3 regions of the Cytobacillus sp. FSL W8-0315 genome follow, and region 1 is predicted to be linked to each of the others. Evidence: riboswitches for the same ligand, from Rfam matches in the RefSeq annotation. Region 1 holds a riboswitch; each other region holds the start of a gene.
The links. A riboswitch is a leader RNA that binds a small molecule or an ion and turns the genes downstream of it on or off. The one in region 1 is predicted to bind S-adenosylmethionine.
Positions count from the first base shown of each region.

Region 2: another riboswitch for S-adenosylmethionine. It lies ahead of MKY20_RS19635 (O-methyltransferase); the one in region 1 lies ahead of MKY20_RS06470 (methionine ABC transporter ATP-binding protein).
Region 3: another riboswitch for S-adenosylmethionine. It lies ahead of MKY20_RS17590 (methionine biosynthesis PLP-dependent protein); the one in region 1 lies ahead of MKY20_RS06470 (methionine ABC transporter ATP-binding protein).

Region 1 covers NZ_JBBOOC010000001.1:1,254,875-1,265,608, forward strand. The annotation lists gene MKY20_RS06425 (hypothetical protein) at 255-722, shown strand; gene MKY20_RS06430 (TetR/AcrR family transcriptional regulator) at 1,036-1,665, shown strand; gene MKY20_RS06435 (hypothetical protein) at 1,687-1,860, shown strand; gene MKY20_RS06440 (hypothetical protein) at 2,125-2,262, opposite strand; gene MKY20_RS06445 (AI-2E family transporter) at 2,526-3,626, shown strand; gene MKY20_RS06450 (NRDE family protein) at 3,846-4,601, shown strand; gene MKY20_RS06455 (PAS domain-containing sensor histidine kinase) at 4,632-6,047, opposite strand; gene MKY20_RS06460 (aminotransferase-like domain-containing protein) at 6,173-7,597, opposite strand; gene MKY20_RS06465 (DMT family transporter) at 7,729-8,643, shown strand; SAM riboswitch class I at 8,718-8,817, shown strand; SAM riboswitch class I at 8,919-9,019, shown strand; gene MKY20_RS06470 (methionine ABC transporter ATP-binding protein) at 9,129-10,160, shown strand; gene MKY20_RS06475 (methionine ABC transporter permease) at 10,150-10,734, shown strand, end outside.
Region 2 covers NZ_JBBOOC010000001.1:3,842,358-3,853,091, reverse strand. The annotation lists gene MKY20_RS19645 (DUF6063 family protein) at 1-313, shown strand, start outside; gene MKY20_RS19640 (hypothetical protein) at 291-4,751, shown strand; SAM riboswitch class I at 4,825-4,931, shown strand; gene MKY20_RS19635 (O-methyltransferase) at 5,037-5,615, shown strand; gene MKY20_RS19630 (PH domain-containing protein) at 5,640-6,023, shown strand; gene pdxR (MocR-like pyridoxine biosynthesis transcription factor PdxR) at 6,058-7,434, opposite strand; gene MKY20_RS19620 (GNAT family N-acetyltransferase) at 7,527-8,099, shown strand; gene MKY20_RS19615 (aminotransferase-like domain-containing protein) at 8,168-9,358, shown strand; gene MKY20_RS19610 (hypothetical protein) at 9,486-9,767, opposite strand; gene MKY20_RS19605 (SHOCT-like domain-containing protein) at 9,778-10,167, opposite strand; gene MKY20_RS19600 (DUF2089 domain-containing protein) at 10,180-10,545, opposite strand.
Region 3 covers NZ_JBBOOC010000001.1:3,438,857-3,449,590, reverse strand. The annotation lists gene odhB (2-oxoglutarate dehydrogenase complex dihydrolipoyllysine-residue succinyltransferase) at 114-1,367, opposite strand; gene sucA (2-oxoglutarate dehydrogenase E1 component) at 1,369-4,212, opposite strand; gene MKY20_RS17600 (hypothetical protein) at 4,829-5,068, opposite strand; gene MKY20_RS17595 (H-type small acid-soluble spore protein) at 5,233-5,412, shown strand; SAM riboswitch class I at 5,613-5,727, shown strand; gene MKY20_RS17590 (methionine biosynthesis PLP-dependent protein) at 5,805-6,917, shown strand; gene metC (cystathionine beta-lyase) at 6,914-8,098, shown strand; gene MKY20_RS17580 (bifunctional homocysteine S-methyltransferase/methylenetetrahydrofolate reductase) at 8,103-9,953, shown strand; gene metH (methionine synthase) at 9,946-10,734, shown strand, end outside.

The sequences.
Region 1 (10,734 bases):
CAAGTTGGAAAAATTGGTAGAATTAGGGGTGTTCAACATTTAATTGACATAAATATTCGCTAGTGGATTTGATTAAACTACATAACTGTACTCATGGAGACATGGAGAGCACGAGTATATTGGAAGCCTATATTCCTTATTTAACAACAGGGGCAGGCTTGTTGAAGAGTGTTGTTTTTCTTAATTCCACAATCGGACCATTTTCTGAGATAGTATTCGATAAGGAATTTGAATAGGTAGAGGAGAAATTTTCAATGAAGTATTTTGTAGATGATGACCATTGGGATGTAATGGGCTATGTTAAGGAATTAAAAAGACTATTACCCAGATTTAATAAAGAGACATCAAATTTTTTAAAAAACCACTCATTCCATGATGGTAAAGTAGTTTCTCTTACGGTTTTGAATCAAGAGAATGGGAAAACAAAGGACCCGACCACAATTAAAATGGTCATTGAGCAATATGAAGAGGGTGCGGGGATATATGAAATACAATGGTTAAACGTTCGTAAGTTCTTAATGGATTTTGATATTAAAAGAAATGTTGATGGTAATAAGCCTAATGAAATTGTCTTCGGTGGTAGAAAAGGACTTGATGATTGGGGCTACGATGAAATCCTTCCATTGAGTAAAAGGAAATTGCAACATGAAATTCTTTTATTTTCACAAACAAAGATACTTATACATTGCTCGGATATTAAGATTAGAAAAATAAAAACTTAGAAAACAAGATGATATAAGATATTTCCTTCCAGACAAGAAAGGTAAAATTATTTAATTGTAAAGAAGTGTACTTAAACTATTTGGTGCTTATATACAAGATCAGCTGCTGAATCGGTAGTTTTTCTTATTCCATAAAAGGGTCAGTTTAGTTGAAGATCGATGTTCAACTTGTGTTCAACAATCGGGCCAGATTATGGAGTAAGGTATTATTGAACTAATGGTGCAGGATATTTGCATAAAACCATTTAGATAATCTTCAACTAAATGGTTTTTTTTGTTTGAATTGTTTGTACGACTGTACTAAAATAAGTACATGAGTAAAAAAAACAAACCAACTAACCAAAAAGAATTATCATTCATCGAAAAAGCCCGCAGAGCTCAAATTGTGGAATGTGCGATTGAAACAATCGCAGAAGTAGGTTACGCTCAAGCCTCTATAGGACAAATTGCAAAGCGTGCAAATATCAGTAAGGGGGTTATTTCTTATCACTTTGCAAATAAAGAGGACTTATTGGAGCAAATACCTATCGAATACTATTTGGCTTGGCAAGCCTATATTGCTCCAAGAATAGAAGCTCAAAAGTCTCCTAAAGACATGCTTCGGGTGTATATTGAATCCAACCTTACATTTATAGATGAAAATCGCCAGCATGTTTTCGCTGTTATTGAAACGGTTTCAAATAAGAGAACTGCTGATGGTAAACTTCAGTTTGCAGCAGACCATGATGAAGCTATTCTACTTCCGATTGAAAATATTCTTACCCTAGGGATGCAGGAAGGAGTTTTCAGAGAATTCACCAGATCATCAGCAAGGGTGATGGCGTTAACAATAAGAAGTGCCATTGACGGGTTCACCCTTGAATTAACGAGAAAGCCTCATTTAGATGTTCAGGAATATACTAGGGAATTGGTTACAATCTTCGATAAATCAACTAAAAAGTAATGTGTCGCTTAGGAGGATTTAATGATTTACTATGAGGTACTTTGTTATAGTTGTAAAAGGATTTTCAGAGTATACGAAGGTTCACTAAATTATAAACAATTTAAGGAAAATAAAGCTAAGATTTTTTGTTGCGAGGATTGTAGTCATAAGATACGTATGGATGCAATTAAAAATTTCTTTAGATACTTAAACTAACGGTTGAAGAAGGTTGTTACTAAAGGTTTATTCCGTTTCTTTTTGACAAACTATTTGATCCAAGTTACAGGTATCTAATTCCGCGAAATTAAGAAAAACGATATAATATAAAACAGGGATATTATAGGGGCCATTCCGGGAAATGCCAGGAAATTAAAGTAAGCTTGAAGATAACTTCTAAAACCAGTATTTCAGCCAATGGATGCTGGTTTTTTGTTCTTCAAGTGAGGAAAGAAAGCAGCTGGAATCTAATTTATGAGCAGATTAAAGTAAGTTCTGGACTGCATTCTGGATGAGAAGGATATCATTAAAAATTTGTTTTTTTATCTTTTCATTCTTACAGCGATTCATTTCGCTTTTCAGTAATAGGAGTTCCTTCTTGAAAATGTCTATTGTACTCATGTGTCTGTTCACTCCTGGCTTTAAGAGGGGAAAAGCTTGTTATTTATAGTCTTTTATACCCTGTATGGGATTGATGAAACCAAAAAATGAGATATTTATGAGTAAATATATCCACTTGCGGATTGTGTGATTTTTAATTATATGGATTGTTTTTTCCGAAACCTTTTCAATTCCGAATCGTAATAGAAGTAGCATCTTCTTAGGAGTAAACACACGAATATGGTATTCTTTAGTTAATCCAATTCAAAGAAAAAGGTGACATTGTGGCAAAGAAAAAACTGCAATACTGGACTTTGCAATTGCTGCTTATCTTAACAATTATTTATGTATCAACTAAAATTTCTTTTTTGTTTGAACCAGTGGGCATTTTTGCATCAACATTATTTTTTCCAATTATTATTTCAGGATTTCTCTATTTCCTATTGAACCCGCTGGTAAGATTGCTGCAGCGCTACAAGGTGCCGAGAACGGCAGCGATATTGATCATCTATGCAGCTGTTATCGGTTTAGTAATGCTGATTATTGGCAACATTGCTCCGCTTATCAGCAGACAGGTGACTGAATTATTCAACGACCTGCCGGGGTATGCGAAGACGACAAGAGACTTTGTTAACTCCATGTCCAGCACCGAAGAGTTCAAATGGTTTTTGGAGCAGGACTACATATCGATTGAAGAAATTGAAGCACGCATTATGGAATATGCCAATACCCTGCCAAGCCGTGTGACACAGGGGGTAGCTGGAATAGTCAGCCTGGTCACCAATATTGCGATTACAATAGTAACGGTGCCATTCCTGCTTTTCTATATGTTTAAAGACGGAGATAAGTTCCCTGCTGCCGTTTCGAAGTTCCTTCCTGCTTCTTACAGGGAAGAGGGGGTTAAAACGCTTAAGGAAACAGGAGAGACACTTTCTTCCTACATTCAGGGGCAGATTACAGTAGCATTATTTGTTGGGACACTTTCATTTATTGGCTATTTAATCATCGACTTGCCATATGCGCTAGTCATGGCGCTTATTGTTGCCATAACCAATATCATTCCTTATGTTGGGCCGTTTCTGGGCGGTGCACCTGCCGTAATCGTTGCACTTTTTGACTCGCCGACTAAAGCCTTTCTGGTGGTCGTAGTCATTGTGATTGCTCAGCAGATTGAAGGAAATGTGCTGTCGCCGCTGATTCTCGGAAAAACCTTGAACACACATCCGGCCACCATCATCATCCTATTGCTGGTTGCAGGCAATCTTGCCGGTATCCTCGGCATGATTCTGGCAATACCTACCTATGCTGTGACCAAAACGATCGTCTTAAATACAGTTAGATTTTTAAGGGCGAGGAAGACAGCGAGGGAAGAAGCGGTTACTTAAATTGAAAAAGCTCCTTTTAAAAAAAGGGGCTTTTTCTATTGCTGAATTTATTTAACATAATTCATCAAATAGGTTACAGCTTGTTGGGCTTTTCTAGCCTTTAAAAAGATTAAGGCATGATCCCTTCTTATCTAACATTTCACATAATTAAAGCGGGTATTTTTTGTTTTTCCCTCCCGAAAAGTTAAAATAATAAATAAAACGAAAGCAGTGATCCGAATGTGTTTAATCCTTTTCGCATATAAGGTTCATCCGGCATACAAGCTTATCGTTGCTGCCAATCGCGATGAATTTTATGGGCGCCCGACTGCACCGGCCCATTTTTGGGAGGACCATCCTGCCATTCTGGCTGGACGTGATTTAAGCAAGATGGGGACATGGATGGGTGTCACAAAGAATGGACGATTTGCAGCTCTTACAAACTACCGTGATCCGAACGCAGTGACAGATGGCAAAAGATCAAGAGGAGATCTCGTAGCGGATTTCTTGAAAGGCAGTGCTTCGCCTTCTAGATTTATGAAAATAGCATCTGAACACCGCAACAGCTATCCCGGATACAATCTGCTTGCGGGCAATTTGGAGGAGCTCTTTTATTACTCGAACGTGGAAGATAGAATAGAACAGCTTGGACCAGGAGTGTACGGGGTGAGCAATCATGTGCTGAATACCGAGTGGCCAAAGGTGAAAAAGGGGAAGGAAGGGTTATCTAAGATAATAGATCATGCAGCAGGGGATTTTACGGAAGCCTTGTTCACACTTCTCCAGAATGCAGACCCTGCCCCTGATGACATGCTTCCGAAAACAGGAGTTTCACTGGAGTGGGAGCGGATGTTGTCTCCTTTATTTATCAGAAGTGAAGGCTACGGAACCAGGAGTTCAACTGTGATGCTGATGTCAGAGGATGAGATTTTTTATAAGGAAAGGGTACATATAGGGGATAGCCCGCAGGAACAGGAGTTTATTATTCAAAAATAAGAAGCCAGTTCAGGCATCTGGCTTCTTTCATTAGGCAAGCGGTAAAGTAATCCGCACCGTTGTTCCTTCATTTTCCCTGCTGTGGATGTAAAGATTTCCGCCATGGTTTTTAATGATTTTTTTGCAGATCATGATGCCAAGGCCTGTGCCTTTTTCTTTTGTGCTGTAAAACGGCTCTCCCAGTTTGGCGAGGCGTTCTTCGGGTATGCCAATTCCCTCATCCTCGACACTGATGATGACAGAATGGTCCTCCTGGCGGATATCCACGTTTATTTTTCCGCCCGCCGGCATGGCTTCAATCGAGTTCTTAATGATGTTAATCAGCACCTGTTTAATTTTATCTTTTTCACATTTCACATAAAACTCGCCTGGTGACTGTGTTAGTTCGATCACGATATTCTCCATAACAGCCTGGCTGTTTAAGAGAGTGATTACACTTTTTACAACGTTTGTCAGGCAGGTTTCTTCCATTTCGGTTATTTGAGGTTTGGCGAGAACGAGCAGGTCATTGACGATGCCTTCAATCCGTTCCAGCTCACTTAGGATGACCTCCGCGAAATCTCCTTTATGTTCTTCATATAATAACTGTGTAAAGCCTTTTATGGCTGTAAGCGGGTTGCGGATTTCATGGGCAATGCCTGCGGCAAGCTGACCGACAACGGAAAGTTTTTCGGCATTCTGCAGCTTTTCCTCTGTCTTCTTTTGTCCGGTCACGTCTTTAATAATGATTTGGTAGACCTTTCTGTTCTTGAAAGTGGTTGGAATCAGCTGGACTTCGGCTTTTCTCGTTTGTCCGTCAGTCCGGATCAGATTAAGCTCAAAATTCACACTTAGCTTTGTTTGCAGAAAATCATCGAGAGTGGAATGTTCTGAAGGAGGAATGTAGTCGTGGAGGGAGGTGCCGATCATCTCTTTGATGCTCGTGAATCCAAAAAGCTTTTTTCCTTCATTATTGATGTAGGTCCAAATCCCCTTTTGTGTGACCATTCCTATCGTATCCTTGGAGAACTCCACCAGAAAGCGGTACTTCTCCTGTGTTTCAAGAATCTCCTCTTCCATGATAATTCTCTGTGTCATATCCCGGATGATGCACATCATTTCTTTATCGTCATTAATGACTGAAAAATTGGCTTCAAGCCACAGATAATGCCCCTCCTTATGCCTGAAGCGAAAGGTCTCCCGTTTATGCGGAAGCTGTTCAAGCTCGGCCAAAGCATCTCTTAAGAGGTCCCGGTCATTTGGATGGCAGTATGTATAAAGGCTGCTTCGATAAAAGTCCTGCTGTGAGTACCCCAGCATCGGCAAGCAGGAAGGGGAGACATATAAAGCAATGCCTTCTTTGGTTACTCTTGCAATCACATCGCTGGAATGCTGAATGGCCAGCTGCAGATTCCTCGCTTCGACTTTATCCGCGAATAAATCTGCGGGATTCTCGGTCATGATCATTTTCTGTCCCTCCTTTTTGAAAAATGGCACTTTTCCATCATTATACAATACATGTTTGGATTGACATATAGGATAAATTTCACTCTATGCAAACTGTGAAAAGGATCCCTTGTCAGGTATCAAACTCATAGGAGCTTTCTAATTTCCTCTCCAAGGATGAATATGCCTTCCTGCAGTTCCCCCAGCGAGGCATAAGCATAGGAAATTCGTATAAAATGATTCGGCCCGTCACTGTATATGCTGCCGGGATTAATCAGCAGTTTTCTTAAAATAGCCTGCCGATAGAGGCTTCGAATTGGAATACTGGACGGTACTTTCAGCCATATAAAAAAACCTCCTTCCGGAGAATTCCATTCTGCTATCCCGGACAAGTGAGCATCTAATGTATTCAGGGCAGTATTACGACGAATTCTCAGCTGCTCACGTACCCTTTCCATATGCTTTTGATAGAGGCCGGTGGACAGCCATTTTTCAGCTACCCTTTGTGAAAGTGAACTTGAACCATAGTCAGTCTGCATTTTAAGATCTGCAAGCCGGTCGATAACAGGTTCAGGTGCTGCTACCCAGCCTATTCGAAGTCCGGGACTCAATGTTTTTGACAAGCTTCCCATATAAAGGACCTGGCCGTTTTTGTCCATTGCTTTTAATGGTGGAGGGGGCATTTCATCAAGCCATAGCTCACGATAAATATCGTCTTCCACAATTGGCAGCTGTTCTATTCTGCAAACATCAAGCAGTTCCCTCCGTCTTTTTTCTGTCATTAAAATTCCAGTCGGGTTATGGTAGGAAGGAATCGTATATAAAATGGATTTCCCTTTTTCATATTTCTTCAAAGAGATGCTTTTCGTGATAACTCCCTCTTTATCCATCGGCAATCCTTTTAAATTCATGCCTGATGACCGGAAAAGCTGTAAAGAATATAAGTAAGAGGGCTTTTCCAGAAATACGGGTGCCCCTCTTTGCACAAGGCCCAATGAAACAAGCTGCAGGGCTTGCAGCCCTCCAGAAACAATAAGTATCGAGGAAGGAGAAGCGTCTATTCCAGATGCTGCCAAATATTCACTAACTGCCTGTCTTAATGGCAAATACCCCTTTGGTTCCTCATAACCGAGTTCACTCAATTCATCAGCAGCTTCCTTTAGAACTTTCTGCATCGTTTGCACAGGGGAAATCTCAGGGGAAAGCTCTCCTTTGCTGAGCTGTATAAAAGCGGGATCCATTTCTAAGTCATTAATTTCCTGAACGATTTTTTCGCTGGCTCTGTGTATCCCTGTATCGATATATTCACTCCAGTTGGCAGACTGCCTTGAAGCGAGCAGAGTCCAAGTATTATTAATAACCTTAGTGCCAACTCCCGTTTTCCCTTCTATTAGTCCATCTGCAGAAAGTTCTTCCAGAGCAGTGATAATTGTGCTTCGGTTTACTCCAAACTCCTCAGCCAGTTTCCGCTGGCTTGGAATTTTACTTCCGATTGGCCATTCCCCTTTGGAAATCTTTCCTTTAATAGTCTCAATAACTCGCTGATATTTTGGCAATTGTGCTGTATCCATCCATATAACCGCCTTTATGAAAATTGGCTGGCAAAATTCTTTCCTAATTGGTTGAGGACATTGTATCAGTTATTGATTATCCTGAAAAGCAGCACAGATAATGGCTGGAAATGTTGATAAGGGGGATGAAGTTGGCAAATAAGAAATTTATGATTATCGGGGCGCATAGTTCTATCATCATTCTTTGGGCATCCGCATTCCCGGGAATTCGGGCTGGGCTTGAATCGTACTCCCCTGAGCACCTTGCCCTTTTTAGACTTTTAGTTGGTTCGGCTGCACTTGGTGTCTTAGCACTGCTGACAAGGATGCGTCTTCCGGATATAAAAGATCTTCCTGCTATTTTTATGCTTGGATTCCTTGGTTTTACGGTTTATCATACAGCTCTCAACATTGGGGAAAAAACAGTAAGCGCCGGACCGGCAAGCTTGATTGTATCAATGACTCCGATCTTTTCGGCTGCTTTGGCTGCTTTATTTTTAAGGGAAAGGTTTGGAAGGGTCAGGTGGACTGGTTCAGCAGTCAGTATTGCTGGTGCCGCACTTATTTCGCTTGGTGCAGGAGGAGGGTTTGAAATCCAAACCGGTATTTTATTTGTCCTGCTTGCTTCCATTTCAGAAAGCATCTATTTCGTGTTTCAGACTAAATACTTTAATAAATACGGATTTTTGTCATTTACATCCTATACGGTATGGGCAGGGACTGGTTTTATGCTGATTTATCTTCCTGGGCTTGGTAATGAGATCTTTCATGCATCGGCCGAATCCACTTTAAGTGTCATCTATTTGGGGATTTTTCCAACGGTAATTCCATATATTGCCCTAGCTTTTCTTGCGTCCATAGGAGGGACTTCTGAAGCGACAAGCTCTCTTTATCTGACACCAGCAATAGCATTTGTCATTGCTTGGGTTTGGCTGGGAGAGGTGCCGACTATGTTATCCATTGCGGGTGGTATAATCGCTCTGGCAGGTGTGATGATTATTCACCGTAAAGACAGCTCTGTTAAAGTAACGGAAATTTTTGAAAATGGCCCAAGTGAAAATATTTGAAAAATAATGATTGACATCCTTTTCTTTATGGTGGTAAAGTAATAAGCATATTAAACAACCGAATAATAAAAATCTTCTTATCCAGAGAGGTTGAGGGACTGGCCCTATGACACCTCGGCAGCGGACAAAAGTGTACCGTGCCAAATCCAGCAAGCGTAGCTTGAAAGATAAGAAGAGGACCATTGATAAATGCCGCCCTCTTCTTTCTTTAGAAGAGGGTTTTTGTTTTTATCCGAAAAAATGCATCAAGATTCTATTCATAAACATATGAATAATTCTTATCGAGAGAAGCAGAGGGACCTGGCCCAATGAAGCTTCGGCAGCAGGCAGACTGCACTGTGCCAAATCCAGCAGGCGATAGCCTGAAAGATAAGGAGGGGACTTCAAAAAACCTCTTCTGTTAGAAGGGGTAAATTTCAGGATATAATTCTTAGTTTTCCCATGGGATTAATTATATATAACATTTAGAAAAGGAGAGATGCTGAATGATAGAGTTTCAGAATTTAAAGAAAATCTATGAAAGCGGAGGACAGCAGGTAGCTGCTTTAAATGGAATAGACTTAAAGATTAACAAAGGTGAGATTTTCGGTGTGATCGGCTTCAGCGGTGCGGGAAAGAGCTCTTTGATCCGCTGTGTCAATTGGCTGGAGAAGCCGACTTCAGGAAAGGTCATTGTCAGTGGACATGATCTGACGGCTTTATCTGTAAGAGAAATTCGCGAAGTGAAAAGAAACATCGGGATGGTCTTTCAGCATTTTAATCTTTTAAATTCGAAAACAGTGTTTGCCAATGTGGCGATGCCGCTCACACTGGCTAAGATCCCTAAAGATGACATCAAAAAGCGTGTCCATGAACTATTAGAATTCGTGGGGCTTGCAGACAAGGCAAACAGCTATCCCGATCAGCTGTCAGGCGGGCAAAAGCAGCGGATCGGAATTGCCAGGGCGCTGGCGACCCAGCCTTCCATTCTATTATGTGATGAAGCAACTTCAGCGCTGGATCCGCAGACAACCAGCTCTATCCTGCAGCTGCTGAAAAAAATAAATAAAGAATACAACATTACTATACTGATCATTACCCATGAAATGTCTGTAATCAGAGAGATCTGTGATCGTGTCGCTGTAATAGAGGCAGGAAAAATTATCGAAGAAGGAACCGTCTTCAATGTCTTTTCATCACCAAAGACACAAACAGCGAAAAACTTTGTCAGCACTGTCATGAATGATCAAATACCTGACTCCATTAAAGAAGTGATTGAAAAACAGCAAGGGCTTCAAAAGGTATTTAGAATCAACTTTGTTGGAAATTCTGCCGGGCAGCCGCTCCTCTCGCAGGTTGCCAAAAAGTTTAATATCGACTTCAACGTCCTGTTTGGAAATATTACTGAACTTCAGGGAACACCGTTTGGCAACCTGATTGTCGAATTCCAGGGTCCGGACAGTGAAATCAGACGTGCTATACAGTACATCAGCCAGGAAAAAGTTTCAATAAAGGAAGTGACAACACGTGCTAGTTAATCAGGAAAAAATCATCGAAGCCTTAATCGAAACGGTTCAAATGGTGGCATTCTCATTGCTGTTTTCAGCTATTATCGGACTGCCGCTTGGTATATTGCTTGTCGTAACAAGGAAAGGGCATCTGCTGGAAAACCTCGTTGTTTTTAATATCATAAACAGCATTATTAATATTTTCAGATCAGTTCCCTTCATCATTTTAATGGTGGCCATTATCCCCATTACCAGGCTGATTGTCGGAACATCGATAGGTACGGCTGCAGCCGTAGTGCCGCTAGTCTTTTATGCCGGGCCATATATTGCAAGATTAATAGAAAACTCATTGCTTGAGGTAGATCCGGGAGTCATAGAAGCTGCAGAAGCAATGGGAGCAACACCAGGCCAGATAATATTAAAATTCCTGATTCCGGAAGCACTTAGTTCGCTGGTATTAGGCTTTACAATTGCAACAATCGGATTGGTCGGAGCATCAGCCATGGCCGGGGCAGTCGGAGGCGGCGGGCTTGGTGACCTCGCCATTACCTACGGCTACCAGAGATTCGATACAACAGTCATGCTGATTACCGTTGCGATCTTA
Region 2 (10,734 bases), 2.6 Mb from region 1:
TGGAGAAGAGGAAAAAATTGATATGAAGGATGTTGTGACAACATGGAAATACATGGAGGTCGACACCGATGATTATGGATCTAAGAAAGCCAATCGCCGGACGCGTATCGGTTTGATTGCAAGCAGTATGCGTCTTTTGGAGACAGAAGGACTTATCGTCATTCTCGATCGGGAGGATATTCCAAAGGCGATTCCGAAACAGGAATTATTTGAGCGGATTGAATATTTGTATCATGATTATGACCGTTATGAAATGTTCAAGGAATTAATGACGACAGAGGAGGATCAGCATGCCGAAAATCCATCGAATTAGAATTGCCGGCCTGAAATATGATGGCATGCAAAAGCAATACAAGGATACAACATTTAACTTCCATAATGAAGATACCTCCACAAATGGCCTTATTTCCATGATGAATGGAGGAGGGAAAGGGGTTTTCCTGCAGACCATTTTCCAGATTCTTAAGCCAGGAACTTCTTGGGGAAAGCAGAATAATCGCTATTATCAGCAATTCTTTTTTAATAATAAAGAGCAATTCATTCCTTATACCTTTCATGTTCTTATGCAATGGGAGCTCGACGGGGCTGATTGCAGGCATTTGGTGACGGGCGGAATGTTTTCAGCAGAACAGCGGATTTCCATGAACGAAGAAGGCGGAGAAGCCAAAACACTTGAACAGGAAGCAAAAATTGTCCCGAATATTACGTTTTATACAAGGGAGTTTGAACGGAAAGAAGAAGCATCCCTTGAACATATTCCGCTCTATGAAGATGGTGAACTGGCTGATACGGAAGGCCTGAAGGATTATTTAAAATGGAATGGCTATGATGTCTACCGCGATACAAAGAAGCACTACCGCATCCTTGATACATACGGCATTAACCGCAAAGACTGGGATATTATGAAAGACATTAACAAGGATGAAGGCGGCGTTGGAAAGTTTTTTGAAGGCGCTGAGGATGATCATTCCCTGTTCCAAAAGCGGATTATTCCTACAGTCAGTCAGATCCTGCACCGAACGGAGCATCAGAAGAACGATCTGGTGGAGATTTTTAAGAGTCAGGCAAGTATTGCAAAGGACCTGCCTGTTTTGCTCAAAAGAGAGCAGGCTCATAAAGAGTTCCTGGAAGATATTATTCCATTTGAAGAGAGTCTGGCAAAGGGCATCAAGCATAAAGAAATTGTTGAAGACAGCATTAAGGTCGGGAGACAGCTGCTTGGTGCTTTGGAGCATTTGAAGAAAACGGAAGAAGAAACACTCATTGAGCTGGAAAAGGAAATCGAAAAATTAACGGGCAAGCAAGTGGAACTGCGCTTTCAGAAAGATAACCTTGAGTATGCAAAAGCTCACCGGGAAGTGCTGGATTGGGAGAAGAAACTAGGGGAAGAACAGAAGAAGCATACGATCCTGCAGGAAACGGTGAAAGAAAAGCAGGAGCGAAAAGATGAGCTGGCTTTTCACCTTTTATTGAAAGAATGGCATGAAGGGGAACAGAGCATCCGCGCTCTTTCCCAGCAGATTGTGAAGCTTGAGCAAAACAGCGGCCTGGAGCAAGTGAATCAAAGAATGGATGAAATCAAAAAAGAAGCGGCACAGCATTGGGAAAAATCCGCCGCAGCTATTAGGGAAGCCGTTCAGCATTATTCCGGATATCAGAAGTTTTTAAAGAAGAAAACAAACGAACTGTCAAAGCAGGATAAACAAAAGACCCGGGAGATTGCCCAGCTTCGTACGGAAATTGATTTTCTTTATACTAAAATTCATGAATTTGAATCAAAAGAAGAACAACTTATCAAAGAATTCGGTGATCGCTTAACCTATGATTTACAGGGATTTATCGAAAATCTTAACAAGCAGATAGAATCCAAAAAAGAGGCTCTCGAAGATTTACAGGCAAAAGAGAAACAATCAAATGAAAAGCAAAATCAGCTAGCATCTGCGCATGGTACGCTTGCTCAATCCATTCAGTTTTCTGAAGAGAAGTGTAAAGAGTTAAAGATGAAAAGTGAAGAGATGCATCGAAAAGAAGCGAAGCTGTACGATAAGCTGCAAGTTGTGCTTGACGATGTCTCAGCGCAGTTCACGAATGCTCTTTTATCCAAATATGCCCAGCAGGTGGAAGAGCTCCTCGTTCAAAATCGTGAGCAAGGGGAAGAAATAAAGAAAGCGCTCTGGGAAACGCAGCTGGATTTTGCTTTGAATGATGAGCATTTCTGGATTGCGAATAATGATGTGAAGGAACTGAAGGAATGGATTGATGAGAAAACAGGGATAGATGTGTTCTACGGCTCACAATTTCTGCAATCTTTAAAACCGGATGAAATGGCTAGCCACATGCTCACTCATCCGCTCCTGCCCTACGGCTTAGTGGTCAGCAGGCCGCAATGGGAAAAAGTGAATAAACAGGTCCTTGCAGGAAGAATGTTTAAGAGCCCTGTCCCGATTTTTATGAGGGAAGAAATGGCGGGCGAAAATCAGCAAAATACGTTTGTGATGATCACCGGTACGGAGAAGGAACTTCTGACAAATAAAAATCAGTTCACGAACTGGAAAATTAAGATTGCCAAAGAAATAGAAGAAAAAAAAGATGCACTTCTAGAAATGGAACAAACAGAGAGTTCTCTCCGCCGCATTTTAAAAGAAATCGACCGTTTCCTTTCCAATGACCTTGCCGGTGATATTGAAAGAGCGCTGCTTCAGGAAAAAGAAGCCCTGCTTTCCAAGAAAAACGAATTACAGGCCATCATCGTTCAGGAGGAAAAAGAAAAAGAACGGCAGCTGGGACTTAGAGATCAGCTTGAAAAGACGAAGGAAAAGATTGAAAATCTATCTAAAGATGTGGAGTCTCTGGAAAGCTTTAATCGTGAAAAGTCGCTGCACCTTGAAAATAAACGGGTAAAGCAGGAAAAAGAGAAACAAAAGGAAGCTTTCGAAAGTGTACAGAAAGAGCTTGCAAACGAGCATCAGACCATCATTGATCTGCAGGAAAAGTGGAGCCAAACGTACTTGGAATGGAAGCTATCAGCTGAGCAAAATATTAAGGAGATTAGCTTCTTTATTGATGGTGCGGTTTTTCCAGCCGCTGAGAAAGCAGAAGCTTCTGAAGAGGTTCCGCGATTATCATCGCATATGCTGGAAGAAATCATTGGAAGCATTGAGGAGCTTAAACAGCTGCAAAAATCAAAAGAAGAACAAGCCAGTGAATTGCTGGCGATCCAGGCGACAAGAGAATCGGAGCAAAAACAGCAAAAGAAGCTGGAGAAAAAACTTCATGCTCTTAACGAAGAGTGGAAGGATGCGTCTGTACCGGATGAACCTATGAGTATTTTGGAAAAGATGGTTCAAACAGCTGCAAAGGAAACAAAGGCAGCAGAGAAAGAAGAGCGAGAGCAGGGAACAACTGTAACAGTTGCTGACACTTCTTTAAAGCATGCGAAGGCGCAGCGTGATAAGACTGTTAAAAAAGTGGCCAAGCATGATAAACAGCCTGAAGAATGGGAAGAACTTGATCTGGAAGTGAAGACGGTTGAGATTACAGACCAGACCAAACAGACGAATGCAGAAATTAAGAAAACGGAAGAGCGCAAAAAAGAGACGGAGCAAAACATTGCTGAATTTGAAAACAATCAATTGCATCTATCCGTAATCCTTAAAGAGGAAGCAGCAGCTTTTACGGATGAAGATATTGAAAAAATAAAGAGCCAGGGAAAGCAAAGCATCATTTCCTGGAGTGAAAAACATCAGGGTATCCAGGATGAAGGCCAGGAGAAGCACGCAAAAATTGAACAATCCCTGCGCAATTTAAAACTCAATATTGAAGGCAAGGATTGGGAGATCCGCTTTAAGAATGAAGTCTTAACTACGCTTGATCATATGGATACAAGGCATTACGCACATATTCAAAGTGTTGTCCAAAACATGAAGCGCTTCTCACAGAGCGGCTTAGAGCAGCTGGAACGCGATAAAGAACGGGCAGAAAAGGCGCAAAACTTCTGGGCAAGCCGTGCGAGTATGAAGGTGATGAGTATTTCGGAAGCGATTCGCTCGATGATTGCGAAAATGAAGCTGAAGAATGAACGAGGGTCTTTCCCGCTCGTCCAGCTCAAAGAAGACATCCTGCCTAAAAAAGCGGAAGATATTGAACCTTTACTGAAACAGCATTTTGTTTCGGCCATTAACAAAATTACGAAACGATTCGAGATGATTGATGACCATAATCTGGAGCTGGATCAGGAAATCAAACAGCTCATCAGTGATGAGCAGATTTTATTTGTCTCCCTCAGGAATCGTTACCCGGAACTGCTGGTATATAATATGCGTACTGATAATGCCTTCATGTATGGAAAACCGCAGCGTGAGCATTATTCAACCTGGCAGACGATCAACCAGGGTTCAAAGACTAAATCGGATGGCAGCGGCGGCCAAAAGTTATCTGCCCGCATGGTCATGATGATGATGCTTCTTTCGGTTAAGAGTGAAACTGATCAAAGCTGGGTTCCGTTAGTCTGTGATAATCCGTTCGGACAAGCGGCTTCTGCCCATGTGCTTGACCCGATTTTCGCTGTAGCTGATAAGCTGAAGTTTCAATTCATCGTCGTTACTCCGCCTGAGTTGGTAAAAACAGAGATCAGCCAGAGGTTTGATGCGTACTATAAATTGGATTTCATCCGGGAAAAAGGGAAAGAGATTGTGTCGGATACGATTGTACCGGCATTTCGAATTTATCAGGGAGAGGAAGCAGTTCATTAGATTAAAAGAATTAAAGTATTGCCATCTTGCAAAAAATATGCAATACTTGGTTGAAAATAATATTTTATACAAATTCTTATCCAGAGAGGTGGAGGGACTGGCCCTGCGAAGCCTCAGCAACCCCTGATTATGTCAGGAAGGTGCTAATTCCAACAGAGTTGACGCTCTGGGAGATAAGAGGTCGTTTTTGATAATAAAGGCCTCTTATAAAGAGGCCTTTTTTTGATGTTCTTTTTAGGTTGATCTCGGTTTAGATAATAACGAAGAAAGAGGAGGAAAAACAAAATGGAAAACAGTGTTATACAGGTACCGGAAGCATATTCGAGAATATTACAGGATTCTGATGTGCTGGGTTTCGGGCAATCATGTGATCGAAAAACAGGGTTTTTACTAAAGGGGCTGGCTGCCTCCAAACCAGGAGGAAGCTTTTTGGAGCTGGGCACAGGTACGGGGGCATCTGCTTCCTGGATCATAGATGGGATGGATGAAAGCAGTAAGCTAACGACCGTTGACATAGATTCGACAGTTCAATCCATCGCGAAAAAAAACCTCGGGTATGACAGCAGAATTACATTTTGCTGTGAGGACGGAGCAGCTTTTATTCAAAACCTGTCGGAAAGGTTCGATTTTATTTTTGCAGATACGTGGCCAGGGAAATTTGAGCTTCTGGACAAAACCCTGGATCATTTAAATATCGGCGGTTTTTATGTGATTCATGATGTGTTTCCGCAGCAGAAATTGCCTGAAGAATTTCGGATCAAAGCCACTAAACTCCTGAAAACACTGCAGGACAGACCTGACCTGGACATTACAGAATTGGATTGGTCTACTGGGCTGATACTGGCAGTGAAGACAGCGGTTTGATAGTTTATTAAGGGGGGACGTTCCATGAGTAGCGTTAAAAATCAGGTTAAACATGTATTGTATGAAGGTGAAACCATTATTGAATGTCTAAGCTGTTCATTAGTGGCTCATTTCTGTTTAGCACCGCATCCAGGCTTCTTTGCGGCAACAAACAAAAGACTGCTGTTTTATGGAATTCCTGCATCAGGAACAACCAAGGATTTAGTTGAAGAATTTGCGTATATCAATTTAACTTCCATTGAAGAAAAAAGGGGAATCACCGGCAGGCATATTCATATGTACTATAACCAGGACTTGTATAAATTTCAGCAAATCCAGGGGATGAATATGTTTGATTTTATGGCAGCGGTTAAGGAAAAGATGTGTATGTTTGCTGCTTCGGCAAAAGAGCGTTATCCCGTAGGATAAACGCCCTTTTAAATTGTGGAATTTATAGCTTAGCTTAGTTGCTCAGACAACTTTTCCATGATTTAGTGATTAACTGGACTCCTCTCTCAATCTCGTCCATCGAGGGTGCGCCATATCCAATCATCACATGATGGTTTGGCTTGTGCAGCTGATACATAGGCGAAACAGCATCGATTTCAACACCTGCCGACTTTGCCAGTTCAATTGCTTTCGCTTCAGTCAATCCTTCGGGTAATTTCACGATGATATGCAAGCCCGCTGTATCTCCAATGATGTCAAAGTGGTCTCCTAAGTGTTTTGACAGGCTTTCTATTAAACAGCTCCGCTTGGATCGATATAACGTTCTCATTTTTGCTATATGAGATGTATAAAGTCCTTCTTCCATAAATTTTGCAGCAGCCTGCTGATCGATTCTTGAAACATTCGTCTTTTGGTAAGCATTAAATTTTTCAAAGTCTTGCTGCAGAGATACTGGCATAATCAGATAGCTGATCCGAAGTGATGGCAGCAATGTTTTTGAAAAGGTGCCAAAGTACAGTACCCGCCCGGTTGAATCCAAATGGGACAATGCCGGGATTGGTGCCCCTTTGTAGCGGAATTCAGAATCATAGTCATCCTCGATAATATAAGCGTCCTGTTTGATTGCCCAATTTAACAGCTCAATCCTTCTGGCAATAGACATAATTGTACCGGTAGGGTATTGATGAGCAGGTGTCGTATACAATAATTTTATTGGCTCTTCAGCATCAGGCACACAGCATCCATCCTCATCCACAGAAATCGGATAACAAGGCAGCTGTAATTGATCAAAAACAGATCTTGCCCGAATAAAACCTGGATCTTCAATCCCGATGGCTTTCCGCTTAAAAAACAAACAGACATTTAACAGCTGCGGCTGAAATCCGCTGAATAGATACACTTGTTCCGGCTGACAGGCTAGCCCTCTAGCTTGCTGAAGGTATTGTGCAATTTGAACACGCAAAGAATATTCACCCTGCCACGGGCCATTGCTGGCATTGGATTCCTTAAGCTCTTTTCGATAAAGTCTATTCCATTGTTTGTAAGGAAATGCAGAGGCATCTATCTGCCCATTTTTAAAATTAATGAGAAACTCTTGCTGATCTCTTTTCTCCAGGCCCATTGTATTAATCTGACTATAATGCATTTCATCCTGAATTTCAGAAACAAAATAGCCTTTGCGTTCTGCTGAATAACAGTACCCTTCACTCTGCAATTGTTCGTAAGCCATCTGAACAGTTATGATGCTTACGTTTAATTGTTCAGCCAGCCTCCGCTTTGCAGGAAGTCTTGCATGAGCTGACAATTTTTTATCTAAAATCGCCAGCCGAATTTGTTCATAGATTTCTTTATACTTTATTCCATTTTCCGAAAGCAGAATTTGAAGCTCCATCAAATCATTCCCTGGTATTATATTAAAATTCATTTTTGGTTATTTTTATCATACCAGAAATCGGTTTTAATTGATTCAAGGAGAGTGATAGCATGCGAAAATTAGAAAACAATGTTGTGCAGTTAATTCCTATGGAACTTGATCATGTTGAAGGAATTTGTGAAGCAGCTCAGGATAAACGAATATGGGACCATATGTCTGTTGATTTAACTGAGAAAGGCCGGGTCATTCATTATGTCAAAGATGCCATACAAAGACGGGAGCAAGGCACCGATTTTGCTTTTGTCATTATCCATAAAAATACAGGGAAGATCATTGGCGCTACTTGGTTTCTCGATATTTCAGCCCAGCATAAACATCTAGAAATCGGCTCCACTTGGATGAACCCTATTTATTGGCGCACGAATTTCAATACAAACTGTAAATATTTGTTATTGAAATACTGTTTTGAAGAACTGTCACTTAATCGCGTCCAAATCAAAACCGGACATGAAAACATCCGATCACAGAAAGCGATAGAACGAATCGGTGCGGTAAAAGAAGGCATTCTTCGAAATCATATGATAAGAAAAGAAGGGACTATTCGTCATACTGTCCTGTATAGTGTCATAAAGGAAGATTGGGCAAAAGTAAAAAAACTTTTCCAGGAGCACTTGCTTATATAGTTTTTGTGGAGCATCTCAGGCAAGAAGTTTATAATGAATAATAAAACTGCTGGAAGGGTGTGGATACAATGAGTGCTGGTTCTTTTTTTCCTGATAATATCAAAGGGGCGCTTCAGAATACTCCCCCTGGGGAGTGGATTCCGGAGATTCCAGATAAGTGTATACGCCTGCATTGCGGCTATCCAGCTCCTGCCCTTATACCTGATGAAGAGGTAAAGGCAGCTGTTAACAGTTTATTAGAGGAAGAACATGATTTGCCGCTCCATTATATAGGAAGTCCCAAAATAATAAAACTCAAGGAACAGGTTTTAAAGAGGTTGAAAGAGCGGGGGGTATCTGTTACGGAAAAAGAGCTTTTGATCACTTCAGGTGCCTGTCAGGCGATCGATTTGATTGCCCGCATTCTCCTGGATGAGGAGTCAATCGTGGCAATAGAATCACCTACTTATATGGAGGCTTTAGAAATTTTCCAAAATTACACCAAACATATAATTAGTATTCCTGTAGACAAGCACGGACTTCAAACAGGTGTATTGGAAGAGATTCTAGAGGATAGGAAGCAAAAAGGGCTTACTCTGCCGCGTTTTCTTTATACAATCCCAACCTTTCAAAATCCTACAGGCACTACGATGACAGGAGAGCGCCGGCAGCATGTATTGGAGCTTGCCAAAACATATAATTTCCTAATAGTTGAGGATGATGCTTATGGGGAATTATCATTTAATAAAAGTTTCCCCACTTTAAAAGCAATGGATCAAAACTCTCAAGTTCTGCATGTTGGTTCCTTATCCAAGATAGTGGCCCCGGGCATGCGTATAGGATGGATAGCGGGAGCAAGTGAAATAATCCATGCATGCGCCTGGTTTAAAAAAGATCTGAACCATCCGTTTGCTCAAGCTGCCATGGCTGTTTATTTAGCAAACACAGATTTAAATAATAAACTAGTAACCATGAGAGATACATACCGGTCCAAATGCAATGTTCTGACCTCCGCACTGGAACAGTACTTTCCTGAATCAGCTTCCTGGTATGTGCCCGAAGGGGGGTACTTCGTGTGGATGAAAATTCCCGATGCCGATACATCGGAACTGCTGACACATGCCCTGGCAAAGGGGGTATCTTTTATTCCTGGCAAGTACTTTTTCAAAGATCAGGCAGACGGAACGGAATTTCTGCGCCTTTCCTTCAGTTATGCGGATGAGAAGGAAATAACTGAGGGGATTCGCAGGCTGGGAAAAGCCGCAGAGGCCTATCTTTAATGAAAATATTTCTATGGAACTTTTAAAAATGAAGAGGAATAAAGGAAACAAAGCCTAATTATCTTGGTATTGTAAGCCAGAAATTAGGCTTTTTCTTTAAATCCAGTCAGTGATAGATGTAAATAAATTATAGTCTTACCTGAACCTCAGAACCGTCCTTAGCTTTGACATCTACTATCACGAGCCCCTTTTGATTTTTCAGTTCCTTGACAATAGGCTTTAGCGCTTCTTTATCTATTAATGGAAATGTAAAGTCCAGTCTTTTTCTTTCGAAGTGCACTTTTGTCCATTTGTTTACATTTTGATGAAACAATTTTGAACAAAAAATGGAAATAGCAATGTTTAAAATTGCATATGGAATTGGGATGGTTAACCGAACATCTTTTGCTTTCACTTTTACATGCAGCATAATCAACTCACTAATCAATGATGACCGAAACGGTATCTCCGTTTGCCGATTTAATATCAACGATTTGGCCGTCTAATTCATTTTCGATTGCTTCGATAATAAGGCTTATGTCTATATCTTTAACGTATTTTTCTGACTGAGGGATACTCGCTGCGATGCTGTGTCCAGCCATTAATACTGCCTTAACAAGTTTTATTGGCAAATTGACCGTGACGTTATCATTTTCGGCGGATACAACACGGATTTTTAAAGTTTTATCTAAATATTTAGTTGTTTTTAATGCTGGCTTATTACCTGTTTCTTCTTTATCTTTTAATATTTGGATCAGTTCTGATCCCTTATCTGCATCAATCTTCCCTTCTTGAACCATTGTTAACACTCTCGTAATTTCTTCTTTCATGATAAATCCTCCCTATTCCTCTTTTAATAGCTTAATGGCTTCTTCTGGTGTGATTTCGCCATTTTCCAACATGGTGACAACTTTTTTCTCATCTGCTTCATTCTTCTTCTTCTGTACATATCCGAGGGATGATATGATGTCTGTTAGCTTGCCTCGAACCGTTGGATAGGATATCCCCAGTTCCTTTTCAACTTCTTTGATATTTCCTCTGCATGTTAAAAATACTTCCACAAAATGAAGCTGATCCTTTGATAATGATGCCAGTTTAGATAATTCAAACTCATTTTCAATCGTTGTGTGACAATGAGAGCACTGCAGCTTTGTAATTTTCAATGTTTTACTGCAAACAGGACAATCTGTGATTAATTTATAAGCCATAATGAAATTCCTTCCTTTTATTTGAATTGATTATATAATAATGAATCAAATAAATAAATAATTAAAATGAAAAAAATTAATAATTTTAATTAAAAATTTAAATTTATTGATTTTTTAGGTGAAATGCAGAGGTTTTGTGAAAATATCCTAATAAAGGGAAAATAAAATATTCATAGAAAGTAATCAGTG
Region 3 (10,734 bases), 2.2 Mb from region 1:
CACCTGCTTTTTAATATATTATGCATAACAAGTACAATGTTTCCTTAATGCAAATAATTTTCAATAAAGAAAAAAATAAAACCAGAGCCGATTCCGCTCTGGTTTCTATTTTATTATGCTTCAAAAAGAAGGCTTTCAGGATCTTCGATCAGTTCCTTGACGCGTTTCAGGAATGTGACAGCTTCTTTACCGTCAACAATTCTGTGGTCATAGGAAAGTGCGATATACATCATTGGGCGGTTTTCCATTCTTTCAGCATCAATTGCAACCGGGCGCAATTGGATGGAATGCATTCCAAGAATACCAACCTGTGGTCCGTTCAGGATTGGAGTAGACATCATGGAGCCAAATACACCGCCATTAGTGATAGTGAAGCTTCCACCCTGCAGATCTGATAAAGCAAGTTTATTGTCTCTCGCCTTAACCGCAAGGTCCATGATATCCTTTTCGATTTCAGCAAAGTTTTTGCGGTCTGCATCACGTACAACCGGCACGACAAGACCTTCTGGTGCTGACACGGCAATACCAATGTCATAGAATTTCTTAAGGACAATTTCATTGCCTTGAATTTCAGCATTTAAATAAGGATTTTTCTTAAGGGCTGCTACTACCGCTTTTGTGAAAAATGACATGAAGCCAAGCTTAACATCATTTTCTTCAAAGAATTTATCTTTGCGGTTCTTACGAAGGTTCATCACATTTGTCATGTCCACTTCATTGAACGTTGTCAGCATCGCTGCAGTTTGCTGAACTTCTACAAGGCGGTTTGCAATGGTCTGGCGGCGGCGTGACATTTTGATTCGTTCCACTTCTTTTCCGGCGGCTGGCTGTTCAGCAGGTTTAGAAGCTGCTGCCGGTTTTGGTGCCTGAGCTTGCTGTTTTGCTTGATTTGGATTGAAGGATTCAACATCCTGGGTTCTGATTCTTCCCAGTGGATCAGCTGTCGGCACCTGGCTTAGGTCAATCCCTTTTTCTCTTGCCAGCTTGCGTGCTGCCGGAGAAGCGATCGGACGCTGTCCGCCAGCTTTTTCTTCAGCTGCTGGCTGTTCGGGCTGATCCTCTGCTTTAGGCTGTTCAGCTTTAGGAGCCTCAGGTTTTTCTTCCGTTTTTTCTGGAGCAGGTGCAGCTTGTCCGCTTTCATTAACGATAGCAATGGTTTCACCAACATTAACCGTGTCGCCTTCCTGTGCTTTAATTTCCTGTAAAACACCGCTATGTTCAGAAATGATTTCAACATTTACTTTATCTGTTTCAAGTTCTACAACATAATCCCCTTTATTTACTGTATCACCAGGCTGTTTTAGCCACTGTGCCACCGTACCTTCTGTAATGGATTCCGCCAATTCTGGAACTTTGATTTCTGCCACCTTAATTTCCTCCTTCTTGCTTCCGTGTTAGGGTCTCATCTATTATACGTGCTTGTTCTTTCTTATGAACAGTCGGGTCACCTTCAGCCGGGCTTGAACGGCGTCTTCTTCCAATGTAGCTGACATCGATATCGCTGCCTGCGATTTCTTTCAGTCTAGGTTCAACGAAATTCCATGCACCCATATTTTTTGGTTCTTCCTGAATCCAAACGATTTCTTCTACATTAGGATAGCGGGTTAAAATTTCTTTAATTTGATTCATTGGGAACGGATAGATTTCTTCCACTCGTAAAATATGGAACCAATCCTGATCCTGGTAGTTTTTCAGGTTTTCGGATAAATCAATTGTGATCTTACCTGTTCCAAGAATGATGCGTTTCACTTTTTCGTGATTTTGGCCTAAGCCAGGCTGTTCAATAACAGACTTGAATTCTCCTTCGCTCAATTCGAGTCCATTTGAAGCGACATTCGGATTGCGCAGCAGACTCTTAGGAGACATGATCACCAACGGGCGAACTTCCTCTTTTCCGAGAATGGCAGCCTGTCTTCTTAAGATATGGAAGTACTGTGCTGAAGAAGATAGATTAGCAACTGTCCAGTTGTTTTCTGCTGCAAGAGTCAGGAATCTTTCCAGGCGGGCACTTGAATGTTCAGGTCCCTGTCCTTCATAGCCATGTGGAAGAAGCATGACAAGACCTGATTTTTGGCCCCATTTCGCACGGCCAGCAGCAATAAACTGGTCAAACATTACCTGTGCCGCATTGGCAAAATCACCATACTGAGCTTCCCATAGAACAAGCGTTTCCGGAGCGAATACATTATATCCATATTCAAAGCCTACGACAGCAGCTTCAGATAATGGGCTATTATGGACAGCGAATGATGCTTTAGCCGTTGAAAGCTTGTGCAAAGGTGAATACGCTTTTCCAGTTGTATGATCGTGCAGAACAACGTTTCTTTGTGCAAATGTACCTCTCTCGGAATCCTGGCCAGTCAGTCTGACAGGGGTACCATCAGATAAAATGGTTGCAAAAGCCAGTGTTTCAGCAAGTCCCCAATCAATCTTGCCGTCTCCTTCAAGCGCTTCCAATCTGCGCTGCAGGATTTTGCCGAGTTTATCAAACACTTTGAAATCCTCTGGCCATTTTAATAATTCTTCGTTAATTTGCTTTAATTTATCGACAGACACAGCTGTTTTAATTTTTGGCAGACCCTTTTCGACTGTTTCAGGTGGATTGGTTAACTCCGCCTCTTTCTTTTCTTTTGGAACCTTTTCATAGGCAGCCTTCATTTTTTCCAGTACTTCATGATGAATGCCCTCTGCTTCCTCTTTGGAAATGATCTTTTCATTTAGAAGCTTATCAGCATACAGCGCTTTCACGGTTGGACGCTTGCGAATAATGTTATACATAAGAGGATTAGTCGTCATAGGCTCGTCCATCTCGTTGTGCCCAAATCTGCGGTATCCGATTAAGTCGATAAGGATATCCTTTTGGAATTTCGCACGATATTCACAAGCAATTCTTGCCGCTGCAACTACTGCTTCAGGTTCATCTGCATTCACATGCAGAATTGGCATTTCATAACCTTTGGCAAGATCACTTGCATATCTGGTAGAACGTGAATCATGTGATTCTGTTGTGAAACCAATTGTATTATTGGCAATGATATGGATCGAACCGCCCGTATTGTAGCCAGTCAGCTGTCCAAGGTTCAGTGTTTCTGCTACAATTCCCTGTCCTGGGAATGCTGCGTCTCCATGTATGATAATGGCTAAAGCAGCTTTTGGATCTACTTCAGGATAACCGGCCTTTGTTCTATTATCCTGTGAAGCTCTGGTATAGCCCTCAACCAGTGAACCTACAAATTCAAGATGGCTCGGATTGTTAGCTAATGTCAGTCTGGCTATGGTCGTATTCTCATCTTTGATCTGTTTATCAAGACCAAGGTGATATTTAACGTCGCCTGTCCAGCCGTAATTGATTCCGATAGATCCTTCGGAAGGAACGAGTTCTTTATTTGGCGCATGCTGGAATTCCGCGAAGATCATTTCATACGGCTTTCCAAGCACATGGGCAAGAACATTTAATCTTCCGCGGTGGGCCATGCCGATGTTAATTGTTTTGGCTCCATCAGAAACGGATTCAGAAACAATTTCATCCAGTAATGGAACCATTGTATCAAGACCCTCAATTGAGAATCTTTTCTGGCCAACGAATGTTTTATGAAGGAATTTTTCAAATTCCTCAACTTCAGTCAGTCTTCTTAAAACTTTCAGTTTTTCTGCCTTCTGCATTGACAGTTTATGGCTGTTGGCCCCTATTTTACGGCGAAGCCAGTCTTTTTCGTTTTCATCAAATATATGCTGGAATTCAAACGCAATTGGTCCCATATAAGCGCTTTTCAGGAATTCAATTGCTTCAAGTCCGTTGCGTAATGGATAGGTGGCGTCTTTAGTAATGACACCGGCAGGAATCTCTTTTAAATCATTTTCAGTTAAGCCATATTTGCTCAGTTCGAATAATGCACTTTCAGATTTATTGTTACCCAGCGGATAAATATCTGCAGCCAAGTGGCCATATGTGCGGATATTATCAGCAAGGCGAATCGCAGCAAGTGTTTTTTCAAGCTGTCCGGCATTCATTGGCTGATTTGCTGATGAAGCCATTTGCGGAGTTCCTTCACTCGCTAGAGGGGAACCATTTCTTTCAAAGTAGTCTTTCATTTCAGGATCGATAGAAGATGGATCCTCTAAGTATCTTTCATATAGTTCAATAACGTAGCCAAGGTTGGGGCCATGAAATCCTTGTTCAAAAGGTCCCTCACCATTCGATGGCTTTTTCATGGAAAATTACCTCCATAACTGTTTTTAAGTAAATAATTCAAATACATTTTTCTCCCCTGAAAATACAATACCCGTCTATATGATGCATTAACGTTTTATTTTTACGAATAATAATATTTTTCAGAGGATAAAACGTTTCCACAGTTATTCTAACACGGAAAATCTAGTTGTACAAAGATAAAAACATGAATATAGTGGAAAACTATTAAAAATTTTTTTTTAGTAATTACTTATTCTAATAAAATGTTTTGTTAAATGTTAAACAATTATAAATAAGAAATAACTGGGTGGTTTTTAGGGGTTCATTTTAGATTGTTATTATACTTAAAATGTTGCCCGCTGATTTCAGCACGGGACCTTCTTTCCGCCGGGAGGAACAGAGGTCCTCAGCTCCGCCTGCGCGGTCTCCCGCTCCCTCTCCTGCCGCAGGACATTTAAAAAGGCTTCCTTGACTAATACCGCACGACGAAAATGCGGATGAATTTTCGAGAATCATGTGCCCATAGCGATGATCAGTTCAGGTTAATAACTAAGTTCAAGCAAAAATTCAAAAACATTTTGTAAAAGCACTTTCTTATATAGAAGACAAAATAAAAAAGCCGGCAGTCGTCCGGCTTTAAAAAGTCTCAACTAAGTTAATATAGATTTGTTTCACTGCATTCGCATTTTTTCTGTTTTCTTTTAGGGAAGATTCAATTGCTTCTCTCGTTTCCACAGGAAAATCAAAATGGCCGCAAGTTGTACATTTTTCGAACATGGACCCAGAAACATTTACTTCAATGCCATCCATGGTCTGGAATACTGCTGGACCCTCGGATTCCGCAAACCGGTGGCGGCAGTGGCTATGTTCACGCATATTAGCTCCCCTCCAAGAAAAATTTCATTTACGTTCATTATAAAACAAATATTCTGAACTTTAAAGTGATCCCCTTCTAACATTTTATGCCAGGTTTTTTTCAAAAGAATAATTTGTGTATTTTTAAGACACATTAAAATTATTCAAATTCAGGAGGTTTTTCCATGAATATTGGCAGAGCAAAAGAGATTGCTGAGTCTGCTGAAATGCACTGTGTTACTTTGAATGGCATCCCGATCATCATTCAGCATGTAGATGAGCAGACTAAGACAGCACGTGTTTACACAAAAGCAGATTCTGAAAAAGAAATGGATGTGCCGGTTAACGATTTGATTGAAGAATGAATACCCCAAAAAAACTTTCCAGAATCTGATGGGAAGTTTTTTTGTTCAAAATTTTCCTCATTCCCCCTAAAAAATGGAGACTGAGGGCAAAAGGACGCAAGATACCTGGTCGGATATTTTTTATAACATAAAATATTCAAAAAAGTGTTGACGATTAGCGGTTTACTGTAGTAAAGTTTAGAGAAAATTTAATATTTGATTTCTTATCCAGAGAGGTCGAGGGTAAGGCCCGACGACGCCTCAGCAACCAGCAATCATTTTTTTGATTGAAAAGGTGCTAATTCCTGCAAGTTTCTAAAACTTGAAAGATAAGAAGAATGGCTGATCACATTAAAAAGTCTTCTTCTTATAGAAGGCTTTTTTTTTATTTTTTATAAGGAGTGGTTACAAGCATGTATAATATTGACACCAGATTAGCGCAAATCGGAAACAGGAGCGAGTCAGCAACAGGTGCTGTCAACCCGCCCGTATATTTTTCCACGGCATATCGCCATGAAGGCATTGGCCAGTCAACTGGCTTTGACTATAGCAGAACAGGCAACCCTACCCGCCAGCTGCTTGAGGAGGCAATCGCCGATCTGGAAGAAGGCGACCAAGGCTATGCCTGCAGTTCTGGAATGGCCGCAATTCTTACCATTCTTTCTCTTTTTAAATCCGGAGATGAATGGATTGTATCAAAGGATTTATATGGCGGTACATATCGTCTGCTTGAACAGGGCTTCAAGAAGTGGGGACTTCAGTGCAAATATGTAAATACCAGCAATTCCGAAGATGTTGAACTATTAATCACGGAAAAGACCAAGGCAATATTTCTGGAGACTCCAACTAATCCGCTTATGGAACAGACTGACATTCAATTGATAGCAGACATTGCCCAAAAGCATAATATCCTCCTTATAGTTGATAACACGTTTTATACCCCTCTCCTTCAGCAGCCGTTAAAGCTTGGAGCTGATATTGTGATCCATAGTGCAACCAAGTATCTTGGCGGGCATAATGATGTCCTTGCCGGATTAATTGTTGCAAAAGGCAAAGAGTTATGTGAGGCACTGGCGATGAACCACAATGCCGCAGGTGCTGTCCTTAGCCCTTTTGATTCATGGCTGTTGATCAGAGGGATGAAGACACTCTCTCTCCGCATGGAACGTCATGAAGAAAATGCGAAGGAATTAGCAGAATTTTTATCGGGCCACGATGCAGTAACAGATGTCCTTTATCCCGGCAAGGGCGGCATGATATCATTCCGAATCAAGGATGAATCCTGGGTGAATCCATTTCTGCAGAGCCTCTCCCTTATCTCCTTTGCTGAAAGCCTCGGAGGAGTCGAGAGTTTCATAACTTATCCAGCAACCCAGACACATGCGGACATTCCTGAAGAAATCCGTATTGAAACCGGTGTCTGTAATAGGCTTCTGCGTTTCTCGGTTGGAATAGAAAATGCAGAAGATTTGAAGGCGGATCTTGAACATGCTTTTGCTAAGGTTATTAAGGAGGCAGTACGATGAGTTCGAATTACACATTCCAAACGAAATTACTTCACAATAATCAAAAATTCGACCCGGAAACAGGAGCTGTCAGTGTACCGATCCAGCATGCCTCCACTTTTCATCAAAAAGATATTGATGTGTTCGGAAAATATGATTACAGCCGCAGCCTGAATCCAACAAGGGAAGCACTTGAAGAAGTCATCGCGGAGCTTGAAGAAGGTATTAGAGGGTTTGCCTTTTCTTCTGGAATGGCTGCCATTTCTACAGCATTCCTCCTCTTATCTCAGGGAGATCATGTTGTCATTACAGAAGATGTATATGGCGGAACCTATCGAATGACAACAGAAGTCCTGTCCCGCTTTGGCATTGAGCACACATTTGTTGATATGACAAATCTTGAGGAAGTAAAAGAAGCAATCCGTCCCAACACGAAAGTTTTCTATGTAGAGACTCCTTCCAACCCGCTGCTGAAAGTGACAGATATACAGGCCATCAGTTCACTTGCAAGACAGCATGGAGCCTTGACATTTGTGGATAATACCTTCCTGACCCCTGCCCTTCAAAAACCGCTTTCTTTAGGTGCAGATATAGTGCTGCACAGCGCAACCAAATTTTTATCCGGACACAGCGACGTCGTGGCTGGCCTAGCGGTTGTGAAAGATCCGGATTTAGGTGCAAGACTTGCTTTTCTCCAGAACTCCTTTGGAGCCGTTTTGGGTGTTCAGGATGCGTGGCTTGTGCTGAGAGGCATTAAAACGCTGCAGGTCAGGCTTGATCAGTCTGTGAAATCAGCTAAGAAAATTGCTGGTTTCCTTAATGATCACCCATCTGTTAAGAAGGTGCATTATCCAGGTTTTGCAGATCATCCCGGATATAAAATCCAGAAAATGCAGGCTGTGAACGCAGGTGCCGTCCTATCTTTTGAGCTTGAAGATGAGCTATCGATGAGAAGATTTGTTGAAAATGCGAAAATACCTGTTTTTGCAGTAAGTCTGGGAGCTGTTGAATCCATCCTCTCCTACCCTGCAAAAATGTCACATGCAGCCATGCCAGCATCCGAACGGGAGCAGCGCGGAATAACGGACAGTCTTCTTCGTCTATCTGTTGGCCTGGAGAGCGCAGATGATATTATAGAAGATTTCAAGGCAGCTTTATCTGCTGCCGGAAAAACAAAACATTCGATTTTACAGCGGGGGTGATATTTTGAGTTTCCTAAATAAATTAAAGAATGAAATCATCATAGCAGATGGCGCGATGGGAACTCTTCTGTACTCCTATGGTACCGACAGCTGTTTTGAGGAATTAAATTTATCACAATCTGAACAGATCCAGCACATCCATGAAGCATACATAGGCGCAGGGGCTGAATTGATCCAAACAAATACGTATGCGGCGAATTATCTGAAGCTTCAGCGATATGGACTGGAAGACTCCGTTAAGGAGATTAACAGTGCTGCAGCAAGGATTGCCAAAAAAGCTGCCAAGGAACGCGCATATGTTGCTGGTACAATCGGCGGGATCAGGGGATTCAAGCCCAACATGATTACACTTGAAGAAATAAAAAGAAGCTTCAGGGAGCAGCTTTATTGCCTGCTGCTTGAGGATGTAGATGGTATTTTGCTTGAAACCTATTATGACCTGGAAGAGCTTGAGACTGTCCTTGCCATAGCCAGGAAAGAAACTGATTTGCCGATTATCGCACAGGTGTCTCTTCAGGAAGCGGGTGTTCTTCAGAACCAGACTTCTATCGCTGATGCTTTAGCAAAGCTTGAAGGAATTGGTGCGGATGTTGTGGGAATCAATTGCAGGCTTGGTCCGCATCATATGCTGAAAACTCTCGAAAGTGTGCCTTTGCCAAAGCATGCCTATCTTTCTGCTTATCCAAATGCCAGTATTCCAGCCTATACGGATGGCAAATTTCATTATGAAGGAGATGCAGAATATTTCCGGCAGTCAGCGATTGAATTCCGAAATCAGGGTGTCCGCCTGCTTGGAGGCTGCTGTGGAACAACACCTGACCATATCAAGGCGTTTTCTGACGTTTTAAACGGACTTCCGCCAATAGAGGAAAAAGAGACAAAGGCAATCAATAAAGTCATGGTTTCTGAAAAGCCATCATCATCAAGAGAGCTCCCTCCTCTTCAGGATATTGTCAGGGAAAGGCCTTCTGTCATTGTTGAATTGGATCCTCCAAGGAAGCTTGATACTTCACGCTTTTTCGAAGGTGCAAAAGCATTGAAAGAAGCCGGAATAGATTCTATTACACTTGCAGATAACTCCCTTGCTTCCCCCCGGGTATGCAACTCTGCGCTTGGATATCTCGTCAAGCAGCAGACAGGATTGCGCCCGCTTGTTCATGTGACCTGCAGGGATAGGAATATTATTGGACTGCAATCCCATTTAATGGGTCTGCACGCACTTGGATTAAATGATATTCTTGCCGTAACGGGTGATCCTGCACGTGTCGGTGATTTTCCAGGAGCATCTTCTGTATATGATGTCTCATCATTTGAATTGATCAGTATGATCAAGCAGTTAAATGAAGGGTTATCTTTTTCAGGGAAAGATCTCGGCCAGAAAGCTGCCTTTTCAGTTGCAGGGGCTTTTAATCCCAATGTCCGCTCATTGGAAAAAGCTGTTGGACGGCTTGAAAAGAAAATTGAACATGGTGCGGACTATTTCATCTCGCAGCCTGTTTTTTCTGAAGAGAAGCTGCTGGAAGTTCATGAGGCTGTGAAAGATTTAAAAGCACCTGTTTATATAGGCCTAATGCCTCTTACCGGCAGCCGGAATGCTGAGTTTCTGCATAATGAAGTTCCTGGAATCAAAATTTCCGACAGCATTAGAAACCGGATGGCTTCATTAAAGGATGATCCTGCACAGGCTGGAGCTGAAGGCATAGCTATTGCCAAGTCGCTGATCGATGCCGCGGCAGAGCTGTTTAATGGCATTTACCTCATCACTCCATTTATGCGCTATGAAATGACTGTTGAACTATCAAACTATGCCCGTGAGACAACCGAACGGCTTTCAAGGAGGAAACAACATGCATAAACCATCACTGCAGGAGCAGATAAAAAAGAAAATCCTGATCATGGATGGAGCAATGGGCACCATGCTGCAGAGGGCCGATCTTACCGCTGCTGACTTTGGCGGCGAAGAATATGAAGGCTGCAACGAGAATTTAAATATAACAGCTCCTTCGGTGATCGAACATATTCACCTTGAATATTTAAAAGCCGGCGCAGATATTATTGAAACCAATACCTTTGGCGCAACCAGCATTGTTCTGGCAGATTACGATCTGGAAGAAAAAGCTTATGAACTAAATAAAATTGCTGTTGAAATTGCCAGGGAAGCTGCAGACCGCATTTCAACTCCTGAATGGCCAAGATATGTGGCTGGTGCCATGGGACCTACGACGAAGACGCTGAGTGTAACCGGCGGGTCTACATTTGAAGAAATGATTGCGGCTTATGAAGAACAAGCCAGAGGGTTAATTGACGGTGGAGCCGATCTTCTTCTCCTGGAAACCAGCCAGGACATGCTGAATGTGAAGGCTGGTTTTATCGGCATTGAAAATGCATCAAAAAAGACGGGAATAAAACTTCCGCTTATCGTTTCGGGAACGATTGAACCGATGGGCACGACTCTTGCTGGCCAATCGATTGAAGCATTTTATATTTCGCTGGAACACATGAAACCACTGGCAGTCGGACTCAACTGTGCGACAGGGCCCGAATTCATGCAGGACCATATCCGTTCTCTGTCAGGATTGGCATCTACTGCAGTCAGCTGCTATCCCAATGCAGGATTGCCTGATGAAGAAGGACAG